DNA from 4 places in the Streptosporangium sandarakinum genome. Region 4 is predicted to be linked to each of the others. Evidence: riboswitches for the same ligand, from Rfam matches in the RefSeq annotation. Region 4 holds a riboswitch; each other region holds the start of a gene.
What was found. Region 4 has a riboswitch for cyclic di-AMP ahead of ACQP10_RS13990 (CHAP domain-containing protein). Riboswitches for the same ligand answer to the same signal wherever they lie in the genome.
Positions count from the first base shown of each region.

Region 1: linked by a shared signal. The riboswitch ahead of ACQP10_RS18320 (glycoside hydrolase family 25 protein) and the one ahead of ACQP10_RS13990 (CHAP domain-containing protein) in region 4 are both predicted to bind cyclic di-AMP.
Region 2: linked by a shared signal. The riboswitch ahead of ACQP10_RS29040 (coiled-coil domain-containing protein) and the one ahead of ACQP10_RS13990 (CHAP domain-containing protein) in region 4 are both predicted to bind cyclic di-AMP.
Region 3: linked by a shared signal. The riboswitch ahead of ACQP10_RS36670 (C40 family peptidase) and the one ahead of ACQP10_RS13990 (CHAP domain-containing protein) in region 4 are both predicted to bind cyclic di-AMP.

Region 1 covers NZ_CP192034.1:3,962,309-3,964,502, reverse strand. Annotated here, with positions in the region: gene ACQP10_RS18325 (cytochrome P450) at 1-378, shown strand, start outside; gene ACQP10_RS18320 (glycoside hydrolase family 25 protein) at 382-1,131, opposite strand; cyclic di-AMP (ydaO/yuaA leader) riboswitch at 1,143-1,290, opposite strand.
Region 2 covers NZ_CP192034.1:6,304,069-6,306,262, forward strand. Annotated here, with positions in the region: gene galT (galactose-1-phosphate uridylyltransferase) at 1-941, shown strand, start outside; cyclic di-AMP (ydaO/yuaA leader) riboswitch at 1,037-1,173, shown strand; gene ACQP10_RS29040 (coiled-coil domain-containing protein) at 1,215-2,144, shown strand; gene ACQP10_RS29045 (MarR family winged helix-turn-helix transcriptional regulator) at 2,168-2,194, opposite strand, start outside.
Region 3 covers NZ_CP192034.1:7,993,077-7,995,270, reverse strand. Annotated here, with positions in the region: gene ACQP10_RS36675 (LuxR C-terminal-related transcriptional regulator) at 2-169, shown strand; gene ACQP10_RS36670 (C40 family peptidase) at 256-1,296, opposite strand; cyclic di-AMP (ydaO/yuaA leader) riboswitch at 1,311-1,464, opposite strand; gene ACQP10_RS36665 (amino-acid N-acetyltransferase) at 1,803-2,194, shown strand, end outside.
Region 4 covers NZ_CP192034.1:3,035,676-3,037,869, forward strand. Annotated here, with positions in the region: gene ACQP10_RS13990 (CHAP domain-containing protein) at 587-1,267, opposite strand; cyclic di-AMP (ydaO/yuaA leader) riboswitch at 1,286-1,423, opposite strand; gene ACQP10_RS13995 (hypothetical protein) at 1,926-2,194, shown strand, end outside.

The DNA.
Region 1 (2,194 bases), 930 kb from region 4:
CTGCTGCGGTATCTGAGCGTCGCGAAGATGTTCATGAGGACGGCGCTGGAGGACGTCGAGCTGGGCGGCCGGACCATCGAGGCCGGTACGACGGTCGTCCTGTCGAACCACACCGCCAACCGCGACCCCGAGCGCTTCACCGACCCCCACGTGCTCGACCTCCGCAGGGAGGAGGGCGGGCACGTGGCGTTCGGACACGGCGTCCACCAGTGCCTGGGTCAGCAGCTGGCCCGCGTCGAGATGCGGGTGGCGTTCCCCGCGCTGGTCGGCCGCTTCCCGACGCTGCGCCTGGCCGTACCGGCCGAGGAGGTCTCCCTGCGCCCGGAGATCGCGGACATCTTCGGGGTGAGGAGCCTCCCGGTCACCTGGGACGCCTGACCGTCAGGCCGTCTGGCGGCCCAGGGCGCGGAGCTGGTCCGGGCTCAGCGCGGAGACGTTCTGGTCGATGGGCGACTCCGTGTACTGGTGGATCGTCCACGTCTTCCAGTCGGCCGGCGGCGTGATGGCGCCCTTGTCCATGCTGTACGCGGCCACCCACAGCGGGTACTGCTCCAGCCCCCTGCCGTAGGTCTCGGCGAAGTTCAGGCCGCTGTAGAACATCGGCGTGACGCCGGTCTTGTCCTTCACGTACGACAGCCAGGTCTTGGCCCAGGCGTTGACCTCCTCGACGGAGCGGCCGTCGGTGGCCTCCAGGTCCAGGACGAGCAGGTCGCCGCGCTTGGCGGGCTGCGCGTTCACGACGGACAGGAAGTGGTCGGCCTCGGCGATCGGGTCGTTGCCCGGGTGACCGAAGTGGTACGCCCCGCGCACGATGCCCTTCTTGCCCAGCTCGCTCCAGTGCCGGGCGAAGGAGCCGTCGCGGAATCCCGTGCCCTCGGTGGCCTTGATGATGCCGAACTGGGCGGAGCTGGCGTTCCAGTCGTACGTGGGTTCGTAGTTGGAGATGTCCAGGCCGTACGTGAGCGGATGCGCCTCCTGCTGGGAGACGTGCTGGGCGGCCGTGGCGTGCCCGGCGGACGAGGCCAGGGCCGCGGTGGGGACGGCGCCGCCGACGGCGGCACCGGCCAGGACCGTGCCCGCGAGGGCCAGGCCGAGGCGGTTTCCGAACCTGCTGATCCGGGGGTTGCGCATGGGGTGTCGACTCCTTGCTTCCATGTCGCCTACCGGGTTAGCTGACGGGTTCGGGCCTGGAAGTGCCCTACGGGCGCGCTGATGGAGGGCGTCCGATTCACCCCGGAAAGGTGGGTCCCCGGTTCCGCTGAGAAGGCGCGGATTCGGCGTCCGTACGCCGTCGGCGGGTATCGCCACAGGACGGCGTCGGGTCCGGTCAATGAAGCGGCTCTCGGGCCGCGATGACCAAAGGTATGCGCCGCCCCACGGAAAGGGCAAGTGACCTGGGGTGGAGCGGGATGCGCCGGGGTTTCCGCGGGCTCCGGACCGCCGTGGCCGCCGGGGATCCGGGCCCATGGTAAAAACTTGACGCCTCACCGCGCGGACCGGCCGGAGACCGGGCCGCCCGCCGTGGCGGCCGGGCTCCCGGGTGGTCGCCGCCGACGGCGACCCCGTCCATGACGTCCGGTCTATGGGGATTCGTGGTGTCCCCTTGGTAACAGCTCCGTAAGAGCACGCCGTTACCTGACGCGTACGGGCGGTGATGTTCGGCAGGCTGGAGGGCGGATCGGTTCCGGCGACGGGGAGGCGAGATGCAGGATGACCACGATCCGGCCCGCGGGCGCGGACCCGGTGCGGGTCCCCGCGGTCGCAGGCCGTACGGCGGGCCCCCGGACACCTCGTCCGGACCCGCCGCGTCCCCGGCCCGTCCGCCGGTCCGCCCCGCGGCCCGGTACGACGGCCCGGCGCAGAACCCCGGGGACCCCTTCGTGCACGGGTCGCTGGTGGACGCCGGCATCGCCACCTCGGCCAGGTCGCGCTCCCCGCGCGAGGAGCCGCCGCGTTCCTGGACGGGTCCGCGTCCCCGGCGCGACCGGATGCTGCGCCCCGCGCTGATCGGCGCCTTCCTGGTGGCCGCCGGGCTCGGCGTCTGGTCCTCCGGCTGGTCCCCGGTGGCCGACCGGCCCTCCGTCATGGCGGCCCAGGCGCCCGCGCCGTCGCTCGCCCCGCGCGGCACGGCGGTCGTCCACCCGCCACGGGCCGCCCGCACGCCGTCCTCCGCACCCGGCAGGGTCATGGTCGT
Region 2 (2,194 bases), 3.3 Mb from region 4:
TCACCGAGGAGTGGATCGCGGTGGCCGGGCACCGCCAGAGCCGCACGTTCCTGCCGCCGGCCGACGAGTGCCCGCTGTGCCCCTCGGCTCCCGGCAGGCTCACCGAGATCCCCTCGCCCGACTACGACGTGGTGGTCTTCGAGAACCGCTTCCCGTCCTTCTCCGGCCAGCCGGTCGGCACCGCCCCCGTCGGCGGGCTGAGCGAGGTCCGCCCGGGGACCGGGCGGTGCGAGGTGGTGTGCTTCACCTCCGACCACGACTCCTCCTTCTCCCGGCTCTCCCCCGAGCAGGTCGAGCTGGTCATGGAGGCGTGGATCGACCGTACGGCGGAGCTGTCGGCGCTACCCGGGGTGGAGCAGGTCTTCTGCTTCGAGAACCGGGGCCCCGAGATCGGCATCACCCTGGCTCACCCGCACGGCCAGATCTACGCCTACCCCTACGTGACCCCCCGGACCCGGCTGTCCCTGCGGGCGGCCGAGCGGCACCGGAGGCGGACCGGCCGCGACCTGTTCGCCGACGTGCTCACCGCCGAGCGGGAGGCGGGCGTCCGCGTGGTCGCCGCCAACGAGCACTGGACGGCGTTCGTGCCGGCCGCGGCGCGCTGGCCGGTCGAGGTCCACCTCTACCCCCACCGCCGGGTGCCCGACCTGGGCTCGCTGGAGGCCGACGAGCGGGCGGCGTTCGGCCCCCTGTACACCCGGGTGCTTCGCGCCCTGGACGGGCTCTTCGGCGTGCCGCTGCCGTACGTGGCGGCCTGGCACCAGGCGCCGGTGCACACCGGCCGGGACCTGTCGTACGCCCACCTGGAGGTGTTCAGCATCCGCCGGGCGCCCGACAAGCTGAAGTATCTGGCCGGGTCGGAGTCGGCCATGGGCGCCTTCGTGAACGACGTCCTGCCGGAGGACACGGCCCGCCGCCTGCGGTCCCTGGCCGAGGGGTGAGCCGAAGGGTGAGCCGAGGGGTGATCGGCGTCCGGTCACGGAACGGGGTCGCGTGACCATCCGTTTACCATTGCTATCCTCACCCATTGGACTTTATGTCCGATATGCCTAATTCCGGGTGCGTCGCCCGGAAGCCGGGGAACCACCGCACCCGGGGTGAATCCACTTCGGTGGAAGGGCTCTCTCCCGCCCGAACCCGTCAGCTAACCCGGTAGGCGGTAGGAGAGGAGAGCCGTGGCGGCCCCGTCCCCCACGTCCCGTCGCCGTGCGGCCATGACCGTCTCCGCGGTCTCCGCCCTGGCGTTCGTCCTCGGCGGCGGACCCGCCGGCGCCGACCCCAAGCCGTCCGAGTCCGAGCTGCGCGCCGACCTCGCCAAGCTCACCAAGAAGGTCGACGGGCTCATCGAGGACTACGCGGCCAAGCGGGAGTCACTGCGCAGGGCCCGGCAGGCCGAGAGCCGGGCCAGGACCGCCCTGACCGAGGCGGAGCACGCCTACACCGAGGCCAGGGAGCAGGTCGCGGACATCGCCCGGCTCCAATACCAGGGCAGCGGCGGCCTGCCCGCCCTGCTGTTCGCCCCCCAGCCGGACGGCGCGGCGGTCACCGCGCAGCTCGCCGCCCAGCAGGGTGCCCACCTGCGGACCTTCGCCCAGAGCCGGGACCTGCGCAGGCGGGCGGCCGAGGAGGCCACCCGGCTCACCGGCCGGATCGCCGAGGAGGGCGAGGCCGTGGCCGCCCGGCGCCGCGACGCCGAGAAGGCCATCGCGGACGTCAAACGGAAGCTCGACGCGCTCGTCCCCGTGGGCTCGGGTCGCCGCGCCGACGGCAGCTGGGCGCCCCAGCTGCCCGCCGGCTCCGACAACATCACCGACCGCACCCGGATCATGCGCGGGGCGGTCGGGAAGCGGTTCACCCTCCCCCACGAGGTCGGCTGCTACCGCTCGGAGAACGACGGCGGCGAACACCCGCTGGGCCGGGCCTGCGACTTCATGATGAGCGCCGGCGGCTCGACGCCCACGGCGGAGCACGTCGCGCTCGGCGACGAGATCGCCGCCTGGGTCCTCAAGAACAGGGCGCGGCTCGGGGTCAAGTACGTGATCTGGCGCCAGCGGATCAACAGCGGCACCGGCTGGCGTGCCATGTCCGACCGCGGAGGCGTCACCGCCAACCACTACGACCACGTGCACATCTCGATGTACTGACCGGCCCGTGCGGATCGACGGCGTCACGGACGGGTGACGGCCACGTCCGT
Region 3 (2,194 bases), 3.3 Mb from region 4:
CGTGCTCCTGGCCGAGCTGGCCAAGGGCGTCACCGTCGACAGGGTGGGCCGCCGCCTCGACATCAGCGGCAGGACGGTCCGGCGCAGGCTGCGCGGGATCTGCGACCGCATCGGCGTGGCGACCGCGATCGAGGCCGTGGCCTGGGCCGCCCGCCGCCGCCTGATCTGACGTCCTACGCCCGGCTGGCTCAGCCGTGGACCCGGCCGGGTTCGGCCGTACGTCCGGCCGGGTTCGATCCGTACGTCCGGCCGGGTTCAGTCGGCGACGCGCACGCCCCCGGCGAAGGGCCGGTTGCCCATGGGCGCGATGCGGACCACGTCGCCGGTCTGCGGGGCGTGGATCATCAGGCCGGCGCCGACGTAGATCCCGACGTGGTGCAGGTCGCTGTAGAAGAAGACCAGGTCGCCGGGGCGCAGGTCGTCCCGGGAGACGTGGGTGCCGGCGGTCCACTGGTCACCGGTGTAGTGGGGCAGGCTGATGCCGACCTTCTGGTAGGCCCACATGACCAGGCCCGAGCAGTCGAAGGAGTTGGGCCCCTCGGCGCCCCAGACGTACGGCTTGAGCTGCTGGGTGAGCGCCCAGCGCACCGCCTCGGCGGCCTTGCCCTGGCCCACGATCGGAACGCTGAGCCTGGTGGCCCGGCCGCGCATGTTCTCGGCGCGGTCGCGGACCTCCCGGTAGAGGCTGCCCTCCAACTTGCCGACCAGGCGCTCGATCTTGGAGCGCTTGTCGCCGAGCTCCCCCAGGAGCTTCTTGACCTCGGCGGACCGGGCGGTGGCGCCGGCCCGGGCCTGCTCGGCGACCTTGAGCGCCCGGGCGACCTGGGCGACCTCCTCGCTCTGCCGCTGCTGGAGGGCGTAGCTGGTGGTGGCCTGGTCGAGGAAGGAGTCGGGGTCGCTCGACTGGGTGAAGGCGAGCGTGGAGCCCAGGCCCCCCGACATGTAGGCGCTCTGCGCGAGGAGGGTGGCCTTGGCGCGCCGGGACTCCAGCTCCGCCTCGCTGGCGGACAGGTTCTTCTTGGCCACCTCGGCGGCGCGCTGCGCCTGCTTGAGCTTCACCCGCGCGCCGTTGTACTGCTCGCTGAGCGTCTCGACCTCGACGTGGAGCTTCTCGACCTGCTTGGCGAGCTGCTGGAGGTCGGGCTTCGGGTCCGCGCCGGCGGACGTCAAGGGGGCGCCGACGGCGAGGAGGGTGAGCGCCAACCCGATGAACGCCGCCCGGCCGGGAAGGCGGCGGGAGGCGTGCTCCCGCATCGGGACGTGTCCGGCCGGACGCCTACTGCCACGGCTCGGCATGCGCTTCACCAACAGGCTCCTCTCGTGGCCGCCTACCGGGTTAGCTGTCGGGTTCGGGCCGGAGGCAGCCCTACCGAGCGCGCCGGTGGCGGCTCGGATTCACCCCTGGGGACGCGTGGAGGGTGGGTCCCCGGCTCCCCGGGTCCGGGGATTCGGCGGGTCAGCTTTTCGGGGGACGCTGACATCGAGCACGGACATTAGTGCAATTGGAGGTTCATGCTCAACCAGAACCACAAACTCGGTAGAGCTTTCACAACCGGAAAGTCACGGGCAGATCACATACTTTCATGATCCAGGTACCTGTCAACCTGGACCTATGCCGCTCCGAGCGGCATACCGCCTATGTCATCGCAGTTCCCGGTCCATGCCGAGGGTGAATGGCCGCCGTCACCGGCGTTTCCGGCCGGGCGGGACGGCGGTGACGCCGTGCGCCGGGCGGTGCCGTTGTGACCGAAGTTACGGCTGGACCGTAATGGGGGTACGCCGAGGACGTACGCTGATCGGTCATGGAGCAGGTTGCAGGACACTCCCCGGCGCCGGGGGCCCGGGAGGGCGAAACCGGGACGACGGCCGGGTCCGCCGGGTTCGCTGGCATCACGGTCCGCCGCGCCCGCACGCCGGACGTGCGGGCGATCCGGCGGCTGGTCGACACCTACGGCGGCGCCGGGCCGCGGCTGCTGGAGAAGGCCACGGTCACCCTGTACGAGGACGTCCAGGAGTTCTGGGTGGCCGAGCGGGACGGGGCCGTCGTGGGCTGCGGGGCGCTGCACGTCCTGTGGGAGGACCTCGCCGAGATCCGCACCGTCGCCGTCGATCCGGAGTGCCGGGGCCGGGGCATCGGCCATCTGATCGTCTCGGCGCTGATCCGCACGGCCGGCGAGCTCGGCCTGCGGAGGGT
Region 4 (2,194 bases):
GTGGTCGCCCGAATCGATTGGGAGGTGACATCGCGAACCGGCCCCCGACGAACGCGATCGGCGATGGGTGGCGCGCAGGCCACTTTTGGGAGCGCTCCCACGAAGACTGGACGATGGGCAACCGGCGCGTCAATATGCCGAAACGTAACCGTTACATCGCGGGGTTTCCAGGGCGGTGAATGGTCATTAAGGTGACAAAATACGTGATCAGGTGTTTGGGAGCGCTCCCACCCCAACTCGGCACGGCGCGGCGAACGCCCGCCGACCCGGGACCATCCGGCACGTCAGGGACCGTCCGGCCCGGTCCCGTGGCGCGGGCGACCTCGGCGGAAAGCGATTTACGGCGGCGCGTGGACGGGTGCTCGCGGCGGGCCCATGACCGGGCGCCCCGGAGGACGCGTGGACGGGTGTTCACGGCGGTGCGCCCCGGCCGGGTGAAGGGCCGGTAAAAGCGTCGGGAAAAGCCGAGACGGCGACCCGGTCGTACCGGGTCGCCGTCTGGTGGCCCCCGCCGCCCCTGGAGGAGTGGGGTGGCGGGGAGGGGGTGAGGGAAGGGGGAGGGGGCTGAGAAGCCGTGAGGCGCCCGTCAGTCGTTGTAGTCCGGGTAACCGTAACCGTCGACCTGGGAGACCGGCCGGACGCGCTCCTCGACCTTGCCGTTGCCGGTGTTGCCCTCGATCGTGGTGATCGTGCCGTCGCCGTTGTCCTTCTTGACGAGGCCGACGTGGTCGATGGCGTCGATGTCGTTGCTGCCGCCCCAGTCGAAGAAGACCACGGCGCCGGGCTTCGGGGTCTGGCCCCAGCGCCCGTTGTCGGCGAACCACTTGGCGTAGGAGACGGTGTAGGCGTCCCAGCCCACGGTGTGCCGGGCGCCGGCCTGCTCGCCGACCCAGGAGACGAACATCGCGCACCAGGGGGCGTTGGCGTAGTCCTGGGTCCTGCCGCCGTCACGGGCGACGGTCTCCTTGGCGCGCTCGCTGGAGACGTACCAGTCCTGGAACTTGGTGCCGCCACCGGCGGCGTTCTCCGAGATGCCGATCTGCTTGGCGGCGATGTCGAGAACCCGCTGGGCGCTGGCCTTGGGCAGGCTCTGGGCCTGGGCCTCGGCATTGGTGTTCTTGCTGACGGATTCGGCCTGCGGGCCGGAGACGTGGCTGTCGGCGAGGGCGGGAACGGTGGTGGCGGCTCCGCCGGCGAGGACGATGGACGCACCCACGAGGACGCGGGCCAGGTTGTGCTTCTTGGGGGTGAGGCGGTTCTTGGCCATGCGGGGGTTCGACTCCTTGCTTCGCTTCCATACCGCCTACCGGGTTAGCTGACGGGTTCGGGCTGGGAAGTGCCCTACGGCGCGCGAAGGCGCTGATTCACCCCAGAAATTGGTTCCCCGGTTCCGCGAGAGCCGCGGATTCGGCGGCCGCGCTCATCGACCAATGGATCGATTGCGATGATGCGCGGTCGGGCAATGTGCCGGTGAGATACGGGTCTGTGGACCTCGGTACTCACCGCGAACGAGTAGAACGTACGTGCTGCTCCACGCCGATTGCAAGCTCTTGCATTGCCCTGACTTGGGAAAACACCGGTTTTCGATGATCGTCGACTTCCCGGTACGAAGATCGGGGACTTCGGGGCCGAGACTTTCGCAAGAGCCGGAAACCCTTGCTGCGCAGGGGTTTCCGCATTGCGGAGCCGGTGGGACACGGGCGTGCCGGACGATTTCTCCCGGCTGTAACCTTCCTCAAGGTAGATCTTTTTAAAGAGGGTTTGTTTTACCTGTTCAGCGCCCTCCCCAGGCGTCATATGAGCGGTGCGCGGACCCCGCGCCGGGCCCTCCGAGACCCGTGCCGGTCCCCGCGCATCCCCGCGTGTTCCGATGTTCACCCGCGGTTCCCGGCCGCGTAAGGCGCCCCGGTTACGGTGAGGCGATCGTGAACGGGTCATCGCCCGGCGTGGAGGAGGGGCGGGACCACGCGCGGGAACAGCCTTCGGCCGTCGCCTGGGCGGAGTCCCCCCTGCAACTGCTCTGCGTGGTCGAGGCATGCCACGCCGGGCTGCTCGGCGCCCACGTCAGGGTGATGTCCCGCGCCGGGTCGCGCCCGCTGGCCGCCACCCGCCGGGAACTGGCCCGCCTCGCCCTCCCCGCGGGCATGGAGCAGGCCCGCCCGGCGCCCGGACCGCCCAAGCCCCGGCGGGGCGC